DNA from 4 places in the Hafnia sp. CBA7124 genome. Region 2 is predicted to be linked to each of the others. Evidence: predicted binding sites of a transcription regulator. Region 2 holds the regulator's gene; each other region holds the start of a gene.

Region 1 (5,875 bases), 1.1 Mb from region 2:
CTTCATTCATCGATATGATCGTCAATATTGCCAATGGTCATCAGACGCGTAACGAAATTAATGAATTCCGTGAGCTGGCCATTTTTAAGAGCGGTGTAACGCTGTAAAGCCGTAGTCACGTCGCTCGCAAAAACGGCGTTCGTATGAGCGCCGTTTTTCTATCTGAAGCGGCATGAAGAAGGAATTAAAGGGAGTTAGATATGCACAGCTACGAGTGGTTTGCGCAGGGCGTAGGGGTTTTTGCTTTTCTGGTGGGTATCACCACTTTTTTCAATCGCAATGAGCTGCGCTTCAAATACCAACTCTCTATTTATTCAGCCATTATTGGTCTGCATTTTTTCCTGATGGGTGCGCATTCAGCCGCCGCTGCCGCCGAACTTAATGCCATTCGTACCGTGATATCTACTCGTACACGCAGCAATTGGGTGATGTTTATTTTTATTGCCCTCACGCTGGGATTTGGCGGCTATAGCCTACAGCACGCAATGGAGCTGCTGCCAATTATCGGCACCGTTGCCAGTACTTGGGCGCTCTTTCGAACCAAAGGATTAACCACGCGCTGCGTCATGTGGTGTTCCACGGCTTGCTGGGTCACACATAATATTTGGCTGGGCTCGATTGGCGGTTCACTGATTGAAGGGAGTTTTTTGCTGATGAACGGCTTCAATATTATCCGTTTTCGCCGCATGCAGCTGCGCGGTATCGATCCGTTTAAAGTCGAAGGTAAGGCTTAGTTACTGGGGGAATTAAAACCTCCAGCCCGACAAGCGGGCTGGAGATTGAGTAAAACCATTACAGCGCGAGGAAGAACCCGGCGATTGTGGCGCTCATCAGGTTTGATAACGTTCCTGCGGCCACCGCTTTCAGACCGAAGCGGGCGATATCATGACGACGCGTAGGTGCCATGCTTCCCAAACCTCCGAGCAGAATAGCCACCGAGGAGAGGTTCGCAAACCCGCATAGTGCAAAGGAGATAATCGCTTTGGTATGGTCGGAGAGAACCTGTAAGCCCGCAGCGGCAACTTCCGCATCCGCTTTGAGATATTCACCAAAGTTCATGAATGCCACAAATTCATTCACGATAATCTTCTGACCAATGAAAGAACCCGCAATCTGGGATTCGCTCCACGGCACACCAATCAGATAAGCAATCGGCGAGAACACCCAACCTAAGATCAATTCCAGCGAAAGCTGCGGATAGTCGAACCAGCCACCGATACCGCCCAGCATACCGTTAACAAGCGCAATCAACGCGATAAACGCCAACAGCATCGCGCCCACGTTCAACGCCAACTGCATACCAGACGCCGCCCCCGCCGCCGCCGCATCAATCACGTTGGCCGGACGATCTTCTTCAGCAATCAGCGCCGCTGCGTCAGTTTTGTCGTGGGTTTTTTCTGTTTCAGGCACAATCAGCTTGGCAAAGAGTAAGCCGCCCGGAGCCGCCATAAATGACGCTGCAATCAGATACTCCAACGGCACGCCCATTTGCGCATAACCTGCCAATACCGAACCCGCCACCGAAGCTAAACCGCCACACATCACGGCAAACAGCTCAGACTGCGTCATGGTGGAAATATATGGGCGAACCACCAGCGGTGCTTCAGTCTGACCCACAAAGATATTTGCAGTTGCAGACAGTGATTCTGTGCGAGAAGTGCCCAACAGTTTCTGCAAGCCGCCGCCGAGTAAACGGATAACGATTTGCATGATGCCGAGGTAATACAGCACGGCAATTAATGAAGAGAAGAAAACAATAACGGGCAAAACACGCAGTGCGAATACAAACCCGCCACCGCCGAAGACTTCAAACATTTTGTCAGACACCAACCCGCCAAAAATAAATGAAATCCCTTCATTTCCGTAGGCAATCACGTTGGCGACGCCGGAAGACATGGCACCCAACACATCCCGCCCAGTGGGGACATAAAGCACGAACGCGCCGATAACGACCTGAATAAGAAATGCGCCAATCACGGTGCGTAGGTTGATAGCACGACGATTGCTCGAAAGTAGCACGGCAATCAGAATGAGTACCGCCATCCCTACCACGCTCATAATAAGTTGCATGGAATAGTCCCTGTAACGCGTTAGATTTTTTGATTGAGTATCGACGAAAGATTCACATTGCCGATGGCGGCGATTATACCGAGGAGAGAAGAATTATTGGTCAGCGCTGTCACAGTTTTATACAACCTGAAGCATCCAAAATCATTAAAATGAGACATCCATCACATCAATAAAAATGAATAATTCAGCTGCATTTAGAATAGTTAGCAATGAATCTAAAACTACGCGGAAATACCGAATAATCTATCAGTATTTACCAATATGGCCTCAGCAATCACTGCGGGAGATTCGGGCCTGAGCTGGCATAGCGTTTCGAAGACCTGACGCACACGTTCAGGGCGGTTGGGCTGGCCTTGATAACCCGCCAATGGCATGTCGGGCGCATCGGTTTCCAGCAGTAATGCACTTAATGGCAATTGGGCAATCACCTGCCGCGTTTTCTGCGCTCGTTCGTAGGTTATCGTGCCACCAACGCCAATAAAATAGCCTAACTTGATGAAAGCCTGTGCCTGAGAAAGGCTGCCAGAAAAACCGTGCACAACGCCACATCGCGGCACCGCTGCGTTTCTCAACTCACGAGCCAACTGATCGTGGGAGCGACGCGAATGCAGGATCACCGGTAAATCATATTGCTTCGCCAGTTTTAGCTGGGCTTTTAGCAACGTGATTTGTCGCTCAAGCTGTGGATCGTCCATAAACAAATCAAGGCCAATCTCACCGATGGCCACCAGCTTATTGGGTTTCTGCGCCAATGCTTGCACCAGAACATCAATATCATGCTCATGATGCTGGGCAATATACAGCGGATGAAGACCTAACGCGGCGTACAACATCGGGTAACGGTTAGCTAGTTCAAGAACTTGCTGAAAGCGCTGTGCGCTGATGGTTGGAACGATGATGCTACGCACTCCCTGTGCGTAGGCTAGCTCAAGGCTTTCGGACTCATTACCGCTAAAGGGCGGGAAATCAAAGTGACAGTGAGTATCAACGAACTGCGCATCAGTCATAGGTTCTGTCACGTCGAACTGTCCTGCGAAGACGGTTTATCTGCTTTTTTTGCAGTACTCGGATCAATGGTGGTTTGCCGAGCACTTTTATCCAGTTGCACGCTGTCAGGTAATATCAGGGACTTCTCCGCCACCATATTGGTTTGCGGTTCCGGCAGAACAATGCCATTTTTAGCCGCCGAATGCGTTGCCGCCACAATCGGCATTTCAGGAGAAATAGTATCTGATGGCTGTAGTAGGCGACGAGAGAACGCTCGTTTGTCTACATTAGGCTGATCTTCTCGTGGCAATAGCCAATGCCCAACCGTAGCTAAGAAATAGCGACCGCAGCGGCGTCCGAGATGATAATCCGCATTTAAGGCAGCAATTTTGCTCCCTAGCGCATGGCTCGCCAGCGGTTTGGGTGGATAGATTTCAAACACCCTAACCTTACCCGGCGGTTTCTCAATGAAGCGCTGAATGCGACGGTAGCTTTTCTCATGGTACTTCATCATTTTGACCATCTGCTGCAGGCTACTTTCACCCAGCAGAGCTTCCATTCGACGCATCCATTTGGGCGTGTAGAACATTTGCGATGGCACGGTACGTATCACCACAATGGTATCGGCTCCGCGTCGATGGGCTTCGCGCACCGGGATTGCATCGCTGATCCCACCGTCTTGGTAACTCACACCGTCGAGCTCCACGCCCCAGCGATAGAATCCTGGGATGGCGCTGCTGGCTTTGATCACATCGAGCCAATTTTTACGCTGCGCAGGAAAATAGGTAGGAGCGAAATCTTCAGTGCGGCTGGCACACATCAATAACTGGCGGCCATCGACTAAATGTTGTTCCGCATAATCCATCGCTAACGGCAGGTCGTTCGCGGTAGCTTCAATTAACCAATCAAGATCGATTAAGTGCCCACCACGGACAAAACGTAGCGGATTAAAAAAATCAATTGAAGTGGTGTAGCGCGTGATGACGCGTCGTGCGTAGCCCGGTTGGCCACAGACAAAAGCGGAAAGGTTTTGTGCCCCAGCAGAAGTGCCGAGATAGAGATCGAAGGGGTTGAAGCGCGCGCGCAAAAATTCATCCAGCACGCCAGCGGTAAAAATACCGCGCTGACCGCCGCCTTCACATACCAGCGCAATTTTACCCGGCTGGTAGGGTTTGTACGCTAGCGGCTCTATATTGCCCAGCGTAATCGGTATTCTGTATCCCAACCATCCATCCTCAATGAGTCTTCACATCCTCCGAGGATACCCTGTCTTGCGCAATTCCGTAATCCTCTTGCAGCAATCCAAGGAGGCAATCATTGTTGCCAGCAAGCCATTCGCCGTCACTGCCAAGCCATTCAGCCAGAGTAGACCTGACTTGACCGCGAATCTGTTTCCACTTACCGACAACAATGTCACCGTTCATATTTACAAACCTTTTGTGCTTTCCATTCAAAATGGATGGCGGATTTGGTGTTGATACCCCCATCGCTCATGTCTAATGTCCTAACAATGAGCGCTAAAGGTATCCTTACCTAAGGACGACGACGCCCTGTAAATAGGCTGACCAAGAACAGAATAATACCCACTACGAACACCACTTTAGCTGCCCATGCCGCTGTACCGGCCAGACCACCAAAACCTAATGCTGCAGCGATTAATGCAATGATTAAAAAGATAATTCCCCAACGAAACATATGCTCTCCTTACCTTGCCTAAAATAAAAATGAAGTGTCGACCAACGACGCTCTTCTCTTTGTTTCTAAAAGGTCTTTGTTTCTCATAGGTAATCACACCGAACGCCCCACGCCGTGGTTCGTCCGGGGAAAGCAGATTACTGTTTTACCGTCAGATCATTTTTAACGCTTTTTACACCTTCCACCGCGCTAGCAACACTTTCAGCACGATCGGATTCAGCTTTGGTTTTCACCGTACCGGAAAGCTGTACCAAGCCATTTTCGGTTTCCACTTTCACATTACGTGATGGGACGATGTCATCAGCCAGTAATTTCGCTTTTACTTCGCTAGTGATCGCCGTGTCGCTGGCGTATCCGCTAACGCTGGCCTTGGTGCTGTCTTTCACGTGCAGTTTATCGCTCACGGATTTAACGCCTTCAACACCTTTCGCCAGAGTCACTGCGCGTTCTGCCTGATCTTGTGAAGAGACAAAACCGTTCAGGGTAACGACACCTTTGTTGGTATTTACAGAGATATCGTTGCTTTTGATATCTTTGGCATCAACCAATGCACTTTTAACTTTAGCGGTAATCCCGCTATCGTCCATGTAACCATCAACTTTCTTCATGGAGCTATCGATTTTCGCACCGGTAGAGTCAGCCGCGCTTTGTGCTTTCTGCATTAAGGTTTCTTCTGCCATAGCACTACCGCTAACCAGTACAGAACCTAAAACAATTGCCATCATTGAACGTGCAAACTTGGTATTTTTCATCGATTTCTTCCTTTTGATTTCAGTAACGGCTTAACGCCGTGGGCCGTATTTCTTTCAGCCCTTAATCACATCGTCTCATCGGAGACTCGCTGTGCTAATGCTTAAAAACGTAGCCTATCGTTCACCATCGGCTCAGCAAGAAGCAGTTAAAACCAGCAATTAACAAACAAACGATTAACAAATCACAGTATGAAAATACGTCTTGTAGACCACACCATCATCCATTTTTCAAACTATCAATCGTTAGTCTGCTGATTTAAAATCAATACGTTATGCTTCTCGCTTTACCTTGGTGAAGCACTCGACTGTAAAACTAATCTAATCAAATCGATTAATTCTCGGTGTCATGCGCTACTGGATTAACTATAGCC
Region 2 (5,875 bases):
CGCCCTCGTTGGTTATCGAGTTTGCCGATATCCATGAGGGCATGGCACGGCTGGAAAAAGCGATTGCCAAAGTCGTGGGTGGCAATTAATCCCTGAGTTTACGGCTCATCCAAATCCCGTGATGTGGCCGTTGCCGCCATGCTATCGACGAAATGGTATGCATGGCGCGTAAGTGCGCAATGATGCGTCGAAGATGCACTTCAATTTGCGTAACGGGCATACCGTTAGTTTCTTGATCGTCAGACTGAAATACGGCGGCGTTGTCATTGAGCGTTGGACCATCATGTTCCAAACGTTGCTGACAAAGCTGCAACGCAATTTCGCAACGCTGTAAATAATCCTGTGCCAGATTCTCGGTGAGCATGTAGTGGTCGCGTGCGAGGATCGTCATGGCATTGAGATGCTCAACGATAAACTGACTGTGGGTGATCCACAGGCGCATATCCGTTAAGTAACGTGAGTCAAATCCCGGTTCCTGCATCGCCTGATTCAGCGAAGTAAAGACGGCATTGTGTGCCTGATTCACTTTCATACGCGCATAGGCCAGCGCGGACGTTTTTGGCTCAGGCGACAGTAAAAGGCGCAGTTCGTCTTGGTAGGCCTCCAATGCCTGATGTGCATTTTTGCGCAGCAAGCCGCTTTGCCACTGTGGCCACAGCCAGATGGTGCTGGCAAAGGCAAGAATACAACCGAGAACCGTATCGATGAGGCGCGGAACCAAGAAATGTAATCCGTTAAGCTGTAACAGCTGAAGCGTGTACACCGCCGTGATGGTGAAACCGATCACGGCCAGACCGTAGTTTTTCCTGAGCACCAAATAAGCCGCGATGGTAATTACCAGCATGCAGCTAAGCGTGACGTTCAACGGTAGGTTGAGCTGCAGTAGTCCTGCGGCAACAATTAACCCAACAAAGGTGCCTAGCGCACGGTGCTGGATCCTAACGCGCGTCGCGTTATAGCCATTCTGAATCACCAACATGATGGTCAGCAAAACCCAATAGGGCTTTGGCAGATGGAATAACATGCCGAGGCTACTGCCCGCAGCCAGCGTAATACCTAATCGTGCGGCGTTGCGCAGTGCTACCGACTTCAACGAAAGATAGGCGCGCAGCGCAGGCCAGAAGGGAAGCCGCTGCTGAGTGGACATCAGATTGCGTTGATATAGTGGGCGTTGGCGCTCTAGCAGGCGAGCCACACGGCTAAAATGATAATAACAGAATTTGCCAACGGGGTTATCTGGGTGCTGATTAGACAGTTTTTCTAGCGCCGATAGCTCATTATCCATCGAGAAATGTTGGGGATAACGGTGATACAAAATATCGTCGGCAACCGTTTTAAGTCGCTCGGTAATGACCTGAGCATTGCGGCGTAATATCGCCTCGGCCTGACTTTTTTCGACCAGCTTCTGCACTTCATCAGGCTGAGACAGGCTAACGGTGATGTGTTCTTGCAAGTCTAATGCGACCTGAAAATAGCGCAGCAGGCGTTTGTATTCAGGATTATGCACCAACGATAGCATGTGCATTTGCTGATAGATCTGAGCAATAAGATCCATCACTTTTTGCTGGCGTTGTAGCAACGGAGGCAGCGCGGTTTCAGGATCGATATGCTGAGTTAGCAGGCTGTATTTGGCTTCCATGTAGTCGCCAAGCTGAACGTAGAGCTGGCTGAGGTTCTCGCGGATCGGTTGCCCTTTCCACAGCAGAAACCAAAACCAGGTGAAAGCGCCATACCAAATAGTGCCGACAATATACAGCAGTGGCCCATGCCAGATCGGTACGCTTCCCGCCATGCTCAGGGTAAAAATAGAGGCAACCAGCGCGGCAGGCATAAGCCGTGCGTGTAGCGGGCTAATTTCACCGTTAACGCCAAGCAACAAGGCTAAACCGAGCATGATCAGCGGTAGGGGAATTTGCCAGAGTAAGCATTGCTGTAGCAGAAAACTGCTGAAGGCAAATAAGCTGCCGCCAACGACTAATCGTTTAATAAAGCGTTTATGCGGAGTATCGAGCCCGGCGATATTGCAGCAGGCGGGAACTAAAGAGAACATCAGCCCAAGTTGTAGATTACCTATCAACAGGCCGAATAGCACAGGAAGACACAGCACCAGCGTTTGACGCAGTGCGTAGTTGACTTCCGGGTGGTAGATGAACCGCCGCCACATAGCTAAAGAAACCCGTGCAGCAGGGCTACACGGGCGTCATCTATCAGCGAGTGCCGTAAACGACGATGGTTTTTCCGTGTGCGGAGATCAGATTTTGATCTTCCAGCATCTTCAGAATACGACCAACGGTTTCACGGGAGCAGCCAACGATCTGGCCAATTTCCTGACGAGTGATCTTGATCTGCATACCATCTGGATGAGTCATGGCATCTGGCTGTTTGGCCAGATTCAGCAGGGTCTGAGCGATACGACCGGTTACGTCCAAGAATGCAAGGTTGCCGACTTTTTCAGAGGTAACCTGTAAACGGCTAGCCATCTGAGCAGACAGGCGCATCAGAATATCTGGATTGACCTGAATGAGCTGGCGGAACTTCTTGTAAGAAATTTCAGCCACTTCACAGGCGGTTTTTGCACGAACCCAGGCGCTACGTTCTTGCCCTTCCTCAAATAAGCCTAGTTCACCAATGAAATCGCCCTGATTGAGATAAGAAAGGATCATTTCTTTGCCTTCTTCATCTTTAATCAATACAGCAACGGAGCCCTTAACGATGTAGTACAGGGTTTCAGCCTTTTCACCTTGGTGGATCAGGGTACTTTTGGACGGATACTTGTGGATATGGCAATGAGACAAGAACCATTCAAGAGTCGGGTCTGTTTGCGGTTTGCCGAGAACCATTCGCTATTATCCTCTGTTGTTATCGCTGCCCTAATATCGGGATACTGATCCTGACAGTGTGCTTATCGTGGCACGGGGCTTTGCTTATTAACTTGTATAGCACTTCATAATCGAGATATAGAGTAATAGGCTAAGGTAATTATTTCCTAGAGTTATTGATCTATACCCGTTTCAATCCATAAAGATCCATTTCGGCATAGTTTGTAGCACAGCTTTGTGCAGGTGTCTTGTGTTGTCTCGCTTCAGCATCAAGAAGTGAGGCCTCTGATTGCCTGTTTTTTATAGAAAGCGTAGTCTGATGCCAAAATTTAACCAAAGGGGTGATAAACATGCAGGCACGAGTGAAATGGGTTGAAGGGATGACTTTTCTGGGTGAATCCGCTTCAGGGCATCAAATTCTTATGGATGGAAACGCTGGCGATAAAGCACCAAGCCCAATGGAAATGGTGCTGATGTCTGCGGGTGGATGCAGCGCGATTGACGTGGTTTCTATTTTACAGAAAGGGCGACTGGACGTGCGCGACTGTGAAGTAAAATTAACCTCTGAGCGCCGCGAAGAAGCCCCTCGTTTGTTTACTCACATCAATCTGCATTTCGTGGTTACCGGCAAAGGACTGACTGATAAAGCCGTTGAACGCGCAGTCGCCTTATCGGCCGAGAAGTATTGCTCGGTAGCGCTGATGTTGGGTCAAGCGGTGAATATTACTCACAGCTTTGAAACTATCGTGGTTGAGTAACGTTTTTACTCCCAAGCATAGTTTTGGCATTCCCAACGTAATAAATCCAAGAATCGCCGCGCCGTTAAGGTCAGCGGCGATTTTTGTGAATAGAACACGCAATACTGGGCGGTGGGTAAATCGTCGATAGGCAATGCACAGAGCGTATTGCCTAATCCCAGCGGTTCCCGCATCGCCCGGGCCACGATGGTGAGGTATTGTGCCTGTTGCACCATGCTTAATCCGCACACCACGGAGTCCGTTCGGATCGGTGATTGACTAAGCTGGTGGTAAAAATTCCCCATGGCTGATTCTAGCTGCTGGTAGTAGCCCATATCGGTTTCAGGTATCAGCCATTTTGCGTGCTTCAGCTCTTCTAACGATTTAGCCTGAGAAAATGGGTTGTCGCGGTGAGCGATAATGCAAAAGGGCGATTCAAATAGCGGCTCACGTACCAGATCTATTGGCGTAGTTTCGACTGTTAGCGTGCCGATGGCAAAATCGAGTCGCCCTTCACGCAAGGCCGGTAGAAGCGTCGAGAGCTGCGCTTCTTTGGCGTGTATATTGGCCTGTGGAAACTGAGACTTAAAGGTATCAGCGGCCTGAGGAAACACGGTTAGCGCAATCAGCGATGAAAAGCCTACAGACACTGAACCTTGAGAATATTGGCTTATCTGCTCAATTTCATCTGCCGCTCGCTGTAATTCTTCCAAAATAAGCTGCGAGCGTGCCGCAAACGCGCTTCCTGTTTCAGTCAGCATCATTCCTTTAGCTCCACGCAAGATAAGCTGCGTATTCAGCGTATGTTCCAATTCTTTGATCGCTCTGCTTATTGCAGGCTGTGACTGGTTTAACGCGCGCGCGGCGGCGCGAATACTTCCTCGACGAATCACTTCCTGAAACGTTTTTAGCTGCTGAATTTTTGGCAGATATTTCACCGCGCTTCCCCTATCAATAAAAAGCATCACCCCAAAAAAAATGACATCTTACACGGTGTGGGTAAAGACGATATTTTCATCAATGCCATCTGGCGCGCAGTTAATAAAAAGAAAGTGATGCACATCACATAAGCACCCCTATGCGTTTGAGCCTCTGTCAGGGTTGACGCCGTTCAGCGAGGAGTTTGGCTATGCAATTTCAGCGCCGTTCATTGATGATTTTCTTATTGTTTATCGGCTACGCAATCGTTTATATCGACAAAACCGTGGTGGGGTTTGCTCTGTTGCCTATCGAGCGGGAGTTTTCCCTCCAGCCTGAGCAATTAGGCTATATCACCGGCGTTTTTTTTCTCGCCTATTCCATTTTTCAGATCCCCGCCGGTTGGCTGAACGATCGCTTTGGATTCAAAAAAGTCTTGTGTAGCTCACTCTTTCTGCTGGGTGGGTTTGCCATGTGCTTCGGCTGGCTGGGGCTCACTTTTGGTTTATTGCTGACGTTTCGTTTTCTGGCGGGAATGGGACATGCGGGCTATCCGACCTCCTGTGCGAAAGCGGTGACGGCAAATTTCACCGTTGAACAGCGCACTTTTGCGCAGTCTATTCTGCTGTCCTCGGCGGGGCTGGCGATGACGTTAGGCCCGTTGGTGGCGGTATATTGTCTTGAACATATTGGCTGGCGCGGGTCTTTTGCTTCGTTGGGTATTTTGGCCTTTATCATCTCGGGCTGCATTTTGTGGCTGGTGCCAAATCCACAGAAGGCATGGCCAACATCTTCTACCCAGCAGAAAAGCGGGCCTTATCGCCAGCTGCTGAAAAGCCCTATCGTTATTTTGCTGTTTATCGCCATTTTTTGTTTGAACATTCCGTCCTACGGCCTGATGGCATGGCTGCCTAAATTCTTGGTGCAAAACCGTGGGCTGCCGTTGGGCGTATCCAGCTTAGTGGCCGCGGCGGGCGGTCTGGGGATGTGGATTTCGTCTTTGTGCACCGGCTATTTCGTTGGCAAATACATGCAGGGTAAAGAGCACAAAGTGGTTTGTTCGTGTTCGTTGCTGAGCGCGGTCTGTATTGGGTTGGTTTACGCCACATCTTCGGCTATTTCGGCCAGCCTGTTTTTATTCTTCGGCTATGTGTTCCTCATGGCGTCGTTTGTCACCGTTTTCACTTTACCGATGAAACGTTTACCGACTGACGTCATGGGTGCCGCGATGGGGATTATTAACACCGGTGGCACCTTGGGCGGTTTTGTTGCGCCGATTGCCATGGGGTATCTGGTGAAGATGAGCCAAGGTTATTTTTCAACTTTTGTTTTTCTGGTTGTGGTCATGATTGTCTCTGGGCTGGTGATCCTGCCGCTGGCAGGAAAAACCTATAGCCCAGT
Region 3 (5,875 bases), 1.2 Mb from region 2:
TTGTCTCTCAGCCGGGCGCATACGACGAGCGCGAACCCGCTTGGTCAACGTATCCCAGCTGTAGCTGAGTGCGTGGCTAATTCCCTGCTCGCTGATATCTTTGATACGCACCGGCAATCCGCCGCGCGTGGCCGTAACACAGGCAATACCGCCGCCCATCAGCCCGCCGCCTAATACGCCGATATGATGTAATGCATGCGGTTTTGCGGCACCTCCAGCCTCTTTTTTCAGCGATGTAGAAGCGAAGAACAGGCTACGTAACGCCGCAGACTCTGGCGTCATAACCAGCTCACCAAACGCCTTCGCTTCAGCTTCATAACCACTGGCGCTACCGTGTTCTAACCCTTGGCGCACCACCTGAATAATTTTTTCCGCCGCCGGATAGTTGCCCTGCGTCTTGGCTAATGTCTTCTTACGCACGATGCTAAACAGCAGCGAACGCCCTAATGGCCCGTTAAGCAGACGTTCGATCACTGGCAGTTCAGGGCGGGTACGCCATCCCTGACGTGCCAATTGGATCGCGCTTTCCAACAGAATCGAAGCAGGAACTGCATCATCGACCAGCCCCATTTTCAATGCCTGCTTCGCACGCACATGCCTACCGGTCAGCATCAAATCTAAGGCCTGCGAAGCGCCGATCAAACGCGGCAATCGCTGAGTACCGCCTGAGCCAGGCAGCAAACCAAGCTGAACTTCTGGCAGGCCTAGTGCGGTTTTATCATCCAGTGAACAAATACGACGATGACAGGCTAATGCCAGTTCCAAGCCGCCGCCTAAGCAACCGCCGTGGATAGCCGCGACCACAGGAATAGAAAGCGCGGCAATCTTCGCCATCGTAACCTGCCCTTTTTGTGCCAATGAGCGCGCCTGTTGCTCACTTTGGCAGGCATCAAGCATGGTGATATCCGCACCGGCAATAAATGAATCCGGCTTTCCAGAAATAATCACAATGCCCTGTAACTTGTGCGTTTGCGCCTGTTGCAACACGTCTTCGATCTGCTGCACAAATTCTGCTTTAAGCGTATTCACGCGCTCGCCGGGCACATCGATGGTAATCACACCGATATCGTTGTCTACCACGCTAAAACGAAAAGCGCTCGGCTGAGTTTCTTGCATGGCGAGGTTTTCCTGAACTGACATTATTCCACCTCCACGATCATGGCAGCACCGAGCCCACCCGCGGCGCAGGCGGTCGTCAGCCCAAGCCCTCCGCCGCGACGGCGTAATTCATTCAGCGTCTGTGTGATCATGCGCGCTCCGGTGGCGGCAAAAGGATGTCCATACGCAATAGAGCCACCTAATACGTTGAACTTATTCATATCGACTTCACCAATCGCCTGCGGGCGGCCCAATTTTTCGCGCGCAAACTCATCGCTGGCAAACATTTTTAAATTCGCCAACGTTTGTGATGCAAAAGCTTCATGCATATCAATCAGGGTGAGATCCTGCAACGAGATACCGGCGCGATCTAATGCCAGCGGCGTCGCATACGACGGCCCAAGCAGCATATCCTCCCAAACATCGATCGCAGAGAATGCAAAGCTGCGCAGATAGCCTAACGGGACTAACCCCAGCTCACGCGCGCGTGATTCACTCATCATCAGCACCGCGGCGGCACCATCGGTTAATGGCGTACTGTTCGCCGCCGTTACGCTACCGTGGCGGCGATCGAAGGCGGGTTTAAGTTTGCTATAAGAGGCCATAGAAGAATCGCTGCGCACGTTATTGTCTTTATCGAGCGACTGCTTGTAAGGCGGAATATAGGCAGTGATAACTTCATCGCGCAAAACGCCTGATTCCCACGCTTTCGCCGCTAAAGTATGCGAGCGATGCGCCAAGGCGTCCTGTTCTTCTCGGCTAATGTGATGGCTTTTTGCCATCTGTTCCGCGGTGTCGCCCATACGCAGCCCGGTTGAATACTCCGCAACCGCAGGAGGCACTGGCAGGAGATCGCGTAGCTTCAGCTTGCTGAATAATTTCAAACGTTGGGACAACGTGCGCGCTTTGTTGGCATCGACCAGCGTGCGCGCCAGTGCCTTGCTAACGCCAATGGGGAGAACCGAGGACGAATCAGCGCCCCCCGCAATACCCACAGAAATGGTACCCGCCATAATGCTCTCTGCCACGTTGGCTATTGCCTGAAAACTGGTGGCACAGGCTCGCGATACGCTGTAAGCGTCGGTATGAATGCTCATTCCGGTACCTAAAACAATTTCTCGTGCAATATTCGGTGCTTCTGGCATTTGCACCACCTGCCCAAACACCAGTTGATCGATAGCCTCAGGAGAAATATTGCTGCGAGCCAGTAATTCACTCACGACCATTTTGCCTAAATCAACGGCAGGAATGCCATGAAACGCCGTCGCTTGACGAGCAAAGGGCGTTCTTAGTCCCTGCACAATCGCGATGCGATCGCCTGTGCGAGTCGTCAGAGCCAATGGGGATGACAAAGGAAGTGCCTGACTCATTTTGTGCTCCTGCGCAATACGCTAAAAATACCAAAATTGTTACCAAACCCTGAACGATGAACGTGGGGCGAACATGATTCGCATCTCGCTTTCAGTTAACAGGTCTGACCTGATAGCGTAAATTCTTAACTCAATTTTTACATTTAGCAAACAACAAAACGTAAGAACTGAGACCAGAAGCAGGTTTCTTATTCAGAGAGAATGTGGGAGAAGGAGAATAGATTTCGAGGAAATAATATAGCTAGTGAATATATGCACGGATAAAAATAGAAATACAGGCACATTAGCGGCTTTATTTAAATATAAAAAAAGCGCGGCCTAAGCCACGCTTAAAATACGACCAACTCACGCGATGCGATTAACGCAGGCCAAGTTGGAAAATTAGAGTTTCAGCTTCACAGGCAAAAGCAAAATCAACGGTCAGCGCATAGCCTTCTGCTGTTTTAGTGATGTTGCTCTTAATTTCACATGGGTCTGATTCAATACCACGTGCTTTTTGTGTCAGCTGTTCCAGCATGGCTTTCGCATCAGCTTCCGTAGCAAATACATTGCTATAGGATGCGGTGCAGTCGGTGTTATCCATGATGGTGCCGACATCAACGCAACAGCAAGCGGCTGTTTCTTGTGCACTGCATTTTTTAATAGCATCAGTCATTTCAATCATCTCCTCGATGGGGAATGAACCCCTTTTATATCGCCAATTATGATCTGGCTCAAAAAATATAAAAACTGTGGGTATTTTACTCCTCTCCCACCACAGAGACTAGTGATATGCCAGATGAATGACATTAAGTGAGCAAAATCACATTATTTGGCGGTTATTTCTCCGCACTTGTAATCAGTTCTTTATTAGTTCCGTTGTTTTTTGTTACAGAGATCTCTTTTCTTGAATCAATTTGGAAATATTTAATAAACATTCTTGCAACATACCAAGAGGTCAGACCTATACTCAGCTCACTGGTCTGATTTGTCAGATCGAACTCGGACCCTACAATCCGCGCTCCTTGTTACAGTACGTAACATAGTTTAAATAAAACACACAATAATGAGGTTTCGGTCATGCGCCAGAAAAACCTGTTTACTAAGTCAGCATTAGCTGCAGCAGTGGCACTGCTTTCATCAAACGTCAATGCCGCTGGTTTCCAGCTGAATGAGTTCTCAGCCGCTGGCTTGGGCCGAGCCTATTCCGGTGAAGGCGCCATCGCAGATACCCCGGCATCTGCCAGTCGCAACCCGGCACTATTGAGCATGTACGATCGCCCAGCGATGTCTATCGGCGGCGTATTTATCGATCCAGACGTTGATATCTCTGGTCGTTCTCCAAGCGGTCAGAGCCTGAACGCGAAAAACATCGCACCAACCGCATGGGTACCTAACTTCCATTACGTACAGCCGATCAACGACCAATGGGCCGTAGGCGCGTCTGTCACCTCTAACTATGGTCTGGCAACCGAGTTTAACGATAACTACGCAGCAGGCTCTATGGGCGGTACTACCGACCTGACCACTGCTAACCTGAACCTGAGCGCAGCATACCGTGCCAACGAGCATTTCAGCTTCGGTTTAGGCTTTGATGCGGTCTACGCCAAGGCTAAGATTGACCGCTACGCAGGTGACCTGCCGCTGCTGATTGCAGGTTCAGGCAAGTTGCCACCAGCTCTTGCGGGCCAGGTCGCACAAATCCCTGCGAATACTCAGATCAGCCACCTGAAAGGTGATGAGTGGGGCTTTGGTTGGAACGCAGGTATCCTTTATGAAGTGGATGAAAACAACCGCTTCGGCTTTACCTATCGTTCAGAAGTCAAAATTGACTTCGACGGTGATTACAAAAGCGACCTGCCATCTTCTCTGAACGGCATTGGTTCAATGATTGGTCTGCCTGCGGGTACCGATGGCAGAACCGTTCCAGGTTCTCTGACCTTAAACCTGCCTGAAATGTGGGAAGTCTCTGGTTACCACAAAGTGGCGCCACAGTGGGCCGTTCACTACAGCCTGGCATACACCAGCTGGAGCCAGTTCCAAGAGCTGAAAGCGAAAGGTTCTAACGGCCAGACGCTGTTCTATAAAGACGAAGGCTTCAAAGATGCTTACCGCATCGCGATCGGTACTACTTACTTCTACGACGACAACTGGACCTTCCGTACCGGTATCGCGTTCGATGATAGCCCAGTACCAGCCGGTACTCGTTCTATCTCGATTCCCGATCAGGATCGCGCATGGATCAGTGCGGGTACCAGCTACGCCTTCAACAAAGATGCTTCTGTTGACGTAGGTGTTTCCTATATGCACGGCTCAAAAGTGACCATCAACGAAGGTCCATACGAGTTCAAGTCCGAAGGTAAAGCGTGGCTGTACGGCGCTAACTTCAACTACGCGTTCTAATTTTTAAAACGCATCGCTATCTAAAAGCGCCCTTCTGGGCGCTTTTTTGTTTGGGAAAATATAAGTTTCAGGCATAAAAAAAGCGCCCTAAGGCGCTTTCTCACATCAAGCTTAGCGTCAGTTTGAATCGATATCTTTCAAGTCATCCTGAATCGCGGACGCATTCGGATTGATTGGCGCGGTTAGCTGTCCACCGGTTGCCAAGAAATCGTAGCGTTGGAAATACGCTTCGCGCATAAAGATATAAGGATCTGAAGAATTTTTCAGCAGGCCATCAGAATCCAGTAACTGTGCACGCGTTTCGATACCTTCAACCACCCATTTACCCGCAGACATCCAGAATGTCAGCCAGCTTAAGGTTGGATACAGATAGTCAACGTAGTCACCGCCGTCCTGACGTGGCGTCACGCTGCCGTAACCCGGAAGCACAACATACGGGCCATAAGGCACGTCGTAATAACCTAGCGTGCTACCAAAACGATGCGGCTCCTGCTTCGCTAACTTAGGATTCGCCATCGTGGCAACGTCAATGAAGCCGCCCATACCTAAAATAGTATTCAGGAAGAAGCGGTTAAAGTGCACGAAGCCATCGTAAACCTTGCCTTCAAGGAAGCTGTTCACCATGCTAGCCGGTTCTTCAAGGTTGCTGGTGAAGTTCGAGATACCGGTTCTTGCAGGCACGGGTACGTAGTCTCGCCAAGCGACGGCGACAGGACGCAGTACATACGGGTCTAGATAGTCATAATTCACGCTAAACATCGCGCGGTTAAAACCCTCTAACGGGTCAGATCGCCCCTGGGCTTCTGGTTTAGATGAACTAGACGCACACCCCGCCAGCAATACGCTTGCCAGAGCCACTCCTGTCAGCCGAAGTTTCATATCTTCTCCATGAAAAGGGACCGCTGATAACCGGCTGAAAATTGACTCTGCCGTCAGCGATCCTCATATTTTTATTCTGATCGTTCTTATGCCCAGATGCTTAGGTCTTTGCAACAGACGATTTATGGTACTTGATGATCAATCTG
Region 4 (5,875 bases), 1.9 Mb from region 2:
TACCGATGGGGATCCCCATGCCGCCGATGCCCTGATCGCCTAGCCCAAGGATACGTTCACCGTCGGTTACAACGATGACTTTCACGTTTTGTTTGGTGGCGTTTTGCAGCATATCGTCGATGCGGTCGCGGTTCGGATAAGAAATGAATAGACCACGGGCGCGACGGTAAATATCAGAGAAATGCTCGCAGGCTTCGCCAACCGTCGGGGTGTAAATGATTGGCATCATTTCACTCAGATGGGCATCAAGCATGCGATAGAACAGGGTTTCGTTAGTATCTTGGATATTGCGTAGGTAGATGTGTTTATCGTTATCGGTTTTGAAATCCTGATACTGGCGATAGGCGCGCTCGGTTTGTTCTTCAATCGTTTCGACGGCCTCAGGCAGCAGGCCGTGTAGGTTGAAGTTGCTGCGTTCTTCTTCGCTAAAGGCGCTGCCTTTATTCAGCAGGGGGAATTCCAGCAGGATCGGGCCTGCGTAGGGGATGTATAACGGACGTTTACTTTCGTATTCCAGTTCCATGGGTAGCACTCTTTATGTCGGGCGGTATATTTTTATCAGAGATTTTAATACGTCATCCCTGCGATCCTAAGAGATACTAATAAGTTGTTCAATGCTTGTTATAGAAAGATGACATTTAGCAGGGAAAGTGCGAGCTAAGTAACACTTTTTTACAGGATTTGGCGAGGAGTGAGAATGCAGGGCCGAATGACCCTGCATTAAAAATAGCTTAAACCTGAACCTGTTCGACTTGAGTGCAGCCTAACGCATGAAGCGTTGCTTGGGTGGCATCCCATTGGGAGAACACGGCATCTTCGGTTTCAACCAATACCGCACGGCGAGTACGCAGCACATCTTTGCCCGAAACGTTCATCAGAATCAGCGCTGCCTGTAACGGCGGCAAGCTTGGGTTAAAGGCCGCATTTTCAGCATAACGTCCGCTGTAAACGCTACCGTCCTCGGCTTCCAGCGCTACGCCGCTATAGGCATGGCTATAAGGCGCATGGCTGCGGTTGGCTGCGTCTAACGCCGCTAAGGTTAGTTCGTCCGCATTTGCCAAACTGAGGTTATGGTTTTCTTCATCCATCAGCAGGGTTTTGATTTCAAGATCGCGCGGTCCAAAAGCGTCTGGTAGGTAATCACCCAGCGTAGCGGCCTGGCGTCCTGGCAAGTTAATCGCCAGTTTGGTGCCGGTATTCAGCTCATTCATAAACTGACGGCAATGACCACAAGGGGTGTAGTTAACCGTGATGGAGGCGAGTGCTTTTTCGCCGCGCAGCCATGCGTGCGTCACCGCGCACTGTTCTGCGTGAATGGTTTGCTGCATCGGCGCACCCAAGAACTCCATATTGGCACCGAAATACAGGTTGCCGCTAACACCGCGCGCAACGGCACCAACGTAAAATTTGGAGATGGGCGCCAGTGAGCATGCGGCGGCCATAGGAAGCAGGGCAAATGCTAATTCGCTGTCGCTCAAGCCGGTAGCCTGTTTCAGACTTTCAACCTGAGAAGCGGTAATCACCGCGTGGAAATCAGCATCATTGATAATCGGTGAGAGCGCCGCCTGCAAAGCGGCTGGCAGTTGGCTGAATGCCGCGTCGTATCGTGCGTGCATGGGGGAGCCTCTTAGTTAGTTACGGGAGAGTATTCTAGGCAACCGATTGGCTTTATTATGTGATTATTATCACTATTTTGATGTAATTAATGTAACGAATGAAAGAAGTGTGAGATGTATCGCGGGTTTTTGTGATTTTTGTTTCTTTTTAGCCTCCCCATGTAGGGGAGGCAACAGTGATATTAGCTAAATAAGTGCAACAGCACAGGGAAGAGGAATGGCGCTAGCAACGAAGTAATAATCCCGCAGATAACCAGAGCCAGTGAGCTGAACGCGCCTTCCTGAAAATCCATCTCGGCGCAGCGTGCGGTGCCAAGGGCATGCGATGCGGTACCCATCGCTAAACCACGCGAGGCTTTAGTGCTGATTTTCATCAGGTTTAATAGAGTATGTCCAAACACGGCTCCCAGAATCCCAACGAAAATAACGCACACCGCGCTGATGGCTGGAATACCACCAATCGACTGTGCAACGGCCATTGCAATTGGCGTGGTCACTGATTTCGGCATTACCGAGGCTGCGATTTCTGGCGATGCACCCATCCACAGAGCAATTGCTGTGCCTGAAATCATGGCGGTAGCGCTGCCGATAAAACAGATAGTGATGATGGATTTCCAGCGTGCGCGGATCTGGTGGATCTGCTCATACAGTGGGAATGCCAATGCCACCACGGCAGGCTGTAGCAAACTGTTCAGCGTTGAGCTGCCTGCAAAATAATGCTCATAAGGAATTTTGAGCAGCAATAGCAATGGAATAATAATTACCATTGATACAAGCAACGGATTCAATAACGGCATGTTTAGCTTTTGAGCAATACGGCGCGCCCCAAAAAAGACTAACAGCGTGAGTGGTAACGACCACCAAATATAAGCCATTATTTTTTCTCCTCGCTGCCGTCGGTAGCCTCACCAATGATACGTTCGCGATGCACCATATGAGAGCTATAAGCAACGACAACCATAATAATCAAAGTACTAATGAGGCACGATACGACGATAGGACCAAACTGCTTGGTTAATACGTCGTAGTACTGCATCACGCCAACGCCGATCGGGACGAACAACAGCGCCATATAGCGGATTAAAATATTACAACCAGGCTTTACCCATTTTGCTGGCATGATTTGTGATGCCAGCAGGGCAAATAAGATCAGCATGCCAATAATGCTGCCTGGAATTGTGATTGGCAGCAGCGTTGAGATGGCATTCCCTGCAAACAAACACAGGTAAATTAATATGAAAGCTCTCAAATACTGCCAGCAAACTGAAAATGCTTTTGACATCAGTGAATACCTAAGAAAGAAAACGCATTCATCATACAATTAAAATCAGAAATGTGCTACCGATCACATCATGAAAACAAGTTATCGCAATTATGCCGTTTGTGAAGGTTTTCAGTTAGGAGCCCATATAGGAGTAAGAGCCCGTATCAGATGAGATCTTCGGAAGCGTGGTTAGATGCGCCCGACAGTCTATAGCCGTACCAGAAAAATACTAGACCAAAAAGTGATATAGCGACCAGTACGTAGAAAAGCGTAGTCGGCGGGGTGAAAGAGAGCAAAAAACCGCACAGTATGGGATTCACCGCACCGCCTAAATTAGCCAAGTTTTGCACCCCGTAGTAACTGCCTTTCAAATGCGCTGGCGCAATAAAATCAATAAATAGGTATTCAACCGGTATCACAATGACTTCACCAAGGGTGAAGATCGCCATGGCGACCATCCAGAGAGGAATGGAGCGCTCAGCCAAAGCAAAACCGATGAGTCCTAGACAGAAAAAGAGGGTGCCAAATATCAGCCAGCGCAACAGATTTTCTTTATTCATGTTGCGGCTGAGCAAATACTGCAAGCCGATGACGACGGTTGCGTTTATCGTCATCACTGAGCCAATCACCTGATAAGCAAACTGCGCGTTGCTGACGGTGATTAAATACTGGGATAAGTAGCCGGTGAACTGTCCTGCAACCACTGCGCCCATGGTGCTGCCAAGCGTAAAAAAGATTAGCCGGCGGTCGTGGCTTAAGACTTTAAAAGTAGCACTAAAAGTAAGTCGCTGGTCGGTAAATACGGTATCACCGTTCGCAGGCGGAAGTCCGTAGCTATCTAGGCGCAGCCAAAGGGTGAGTCCAACGAGAAAGGCTAGTAGGCCAGAGAGAAAAAACGGCAGCATGGGATAGAACGACGCTGCGAAAACACCGAGCGCAGGGCCCGCGGCCCAGCCAACATTCACTAACGTATAATTCATCGAAAAGCCGCGAATGCGTTCACTTACCGGTAGCCATTCGGCAAAGCAGGCTTTAATGGCAATGCTAAAAATAGAATAAGCGGCGTGCAACAGCGCCAATACGGGCACCATCCAGAGCACGTCGTTAAGCCATGGCATAATGCAAAACGTTAGAGTAAATAGAGCAATGCTGATAATCATTAAACGATGTTTATCAAATTTATCAACCAGATAGCCACCGTAAAAGCTTGCAGTAATGCCTAGTGCAAGACTGACACCTAAGACCAGCCCCACACTCTCAGGCTCAAGATGAAAGTGCTCGGTCATATAGATAGTTATAAAGGGCAGTGTAATGGCGCGCCCTATGGTTAATATGAGTGACGACATCAACAGTAGGGTAATTAGTGGTGGGAATCCTTTCAGCCTCATATATTGATGTCTTACTCTATGTAGTTTACGCATGGTAAAGGAAATGAACGATAGCTACTGATTGTATTAGAAAAAACAGTGTCGGGTAGTCTAAACAATAAATTCAGCGAGTTATTTATAATTAATGACTCGTTTAGCGATCAATGACTGCTATAAACCAGAAATCGTAAAGAAAATACTGAAGGGAAAAATAAGCACCTTTAAGAAATTCAATGGCAATCCATTACCATTGTTTTCTATGTGGCTTATGGGTGCTCGGCAACGAGTCTGGCTTGTTCAGACCATGCGTGGAGCTGCTTTGTATAGATAAACTTTATGGAGGGAAAAGGCTCTAATGGGCTATTCACCGCGATGTAAACCAAACATGGGTAGTTTTCAGGCTGGGATTTATTAGCAAAATCAAGTAATTCACTTTCATCGACTAAAGGTTCTGAGTTAGCGTCAAAATCATAAAAAAAAGAGCTGACAATCCATTTGTAATATTCATCATAATTATATATTAACTGCATAATATTCCTCTCTTTTAAGTATATAAATGCAGTTTTATATTTTGTTTTTTTAAGCGCTTAAATGCCAGCGCTATTTTCATTATTTACATTTTAATAGTATCAGGTTGTAATAAAAGTGTTTAAATAAACAAATGAAATGAAGGTTAAAGAAAACTGTGAGGGAAATAGTTTAGACGTTTTAGGGGCGATATTAATGATGATGAAATATGTTTAATGGGGAAATACAAGAGCCTATAAGACTCTTGTATTTGTGTGGGTAACGAAATAATTACACGCCTAACCGATCACGGATTGTATAATAGGCGGCGCCGATGGCGGTGAATGGAATTTGTAAATTTCGTCCGCCAAAGAATGGAAGGTGAGGAAGTTTAGCAAAGGCATCAAAGCGCTCAGCGTCACCACGTAGCACCTCTGAAATCAGCTTCCCAGCCAGATGGGTACAGGTCACGCCATGTCCACTGTAGCCTTGCATGTAGTAAATGTTATTCTCCAGTCGACCAAACTGCGGCATGCGCGATAGGGTCAGCAGGAAGTTACCTGTCCAGCGATAATCAATTTTCACGCCTTTCAATTGTGGGAAAGTTTTCAGCAGTTTTGGCACGATGAGATTATCAATGTCGTCTGGGTCACGTGCACCGTAAACTACGCCGCCGCCATACAATAAACGGTTATCACCGGTGACACGGTAGTAGTCTAAAAGATAGTTACAATCTTCCACGCAGTAGTCTTTCGGAATTAATGAGGCAGCGACGTCGGCTTGCAGAGGCTCAGTGGTCACGATTTGAGTGCCACATGGCATGCTACGGCGCGCTAATTCGGGTTCAACTTTATTTCCCAGATAGGCATTCCCCGCCACAATGACATATTTCGCCTGTACTTGACCTTTTTCAGTGATCACCGTGGCAGGCGTGCCATGCTTAATTTTGACGACCGGAGATTGCTCGAAGATGCGTCCACCTTGCATGCGGATCGCTTCTGCTTCACCCAGCGCTAAATTGAGAGGGTGAATATGACCACCGCTGTGATCCAATAATCCCCCTACGTAGCGATCGGAGGCGATCTCTTCACGCACGCGATCTGAATCTAAAAGCTCAAGCT

The links. The regulator CRP, encoded in region 2, controls carbon source genes, mostly activating them, when cyclic AMP is high. The targets are predictions, from matches to a motif close to ATGTGANNNNNNTCACAT.
Region 1: CPY98_RS03205 (NupC/NupG family nucleoside CNT transporter) is a predicted target of CRP. The motif match lies at 2,220-2,237, and genes of this name have one in related genera.
Region 3: CPY98_RS13910 (YfcZ/YiiS family protein) is a predicted target of CRP. The motif match lies at 3,259-3,276, and genes of this name have one in related genera.
Region 4: CPY98_RS06715 (CidA/LrgA family protein) is a predicted target of CRP. The motif match lies at 2,950-2,967, and genes of this name have one in related genera.

Annotation. Positions count from the first base shown of each region.
Region 1 covers NZ_AP017469.1:672,047-677,921, reverse strand. The annotation lists gene CPY98_RS03215 (UxaA family hydrolase) at 1-107, shown strand, start outside; gene CPY98_RS03210 (YgjV family protein) at 201-734, shown strand; gene CPY98_RS03205 (NupC/NupG family nucleoside CNT transporter) at 793-2,058, opposite strand; gene CPY98_RS03200 (TatD family hydrolase) at 2,292-3,077, opposite strand; gene CPY98_RS03195 (patatin family protein) at 3,086-4,282, opposite strand; gene CPY98_RS03185 (DUF1328 domain-containing protein) at 4,591-4,752, opposite strand; gene osmY (molecular chaperone OsmY) at 4,890-5,504, opposite strand.
Region 2 covers NZ_AP017469.1:4,175,096-4,180,970, reverse strand. The annotation lists gene CPY98_RS19020 (aspartate aminotransferase family protein) at 1-89, shown strand, start outside; gene CPY98_RS19015 (YccS/YhfK family putative transporter) at 86-2,164, opposite strand; gene crp (cAMP-activated global transcriptional regulator CRP) at 2,208-2,840, opposite strand; gene CPY98_RS19005 (OsmC family protein) at 3,170-3,577, shown strand; gene CPY98_RS19000 (LysR substrate-binding domain-containing protein) at 3,583-4,494, opposite strand; gene CPY98_RS18995 (MFS transporter) at 4,686-5,875, shown strand, end outside.
Region 3 covers NZ_AP017469.1:2,999,956-3,005,830, forward strand. The annotation lists gene fadJ (fatty acid oxidation complex subunit alpha FadJ) at 1-1,140, opposite strand, end outside; gene fadI (acetyl-CoA C-acyltransferase FadI) at 1,140-2,468, opposite strand; gene CPY98_RS13910 (YfcZ/YiiS family protein) at 2,827-3,123, opposite strand; gene fadL (long-chain fatty acid transporter FadL) at 3,528-4,850, shown strand; gene mlaA (phospholipid-binding lipoprotein MlaA) at 4,968-5,729, opposite strand; gene ccmI (c-type cytochrome biogenesis protein CcmI) at 5,852-5,875, opposite strand, start outside.
Region 4 covers NZ_AP017469.1:1,440,624-1,446,498, forward strand. The annotation lists gene CPY98_RS06700 (NAD-dependent malic enzyme) at 1-523, opposite strand, end outside; gene cdd (cytidine deaminase) at 732-1,616, opposite strand; gene CPY98_RS06710 (CidB/LrgB family autolysis modulator) at 1,799-2,491, opposite strand; gene CPY98_RS06715 (CidA/LrgA family protein) at 2,491-2,898, opposite strand; gene CPY98_RS06720 (MFS transporter) at 3,045-4,262, opposite strand; gene CPY98_RS06725 (hypothetical protein) at 4,514-4,777, opposite strand; gene CPY98_RS06730 (FAD-binding oxidoreductase) at 5,046-5,875, opposite strand, start outside.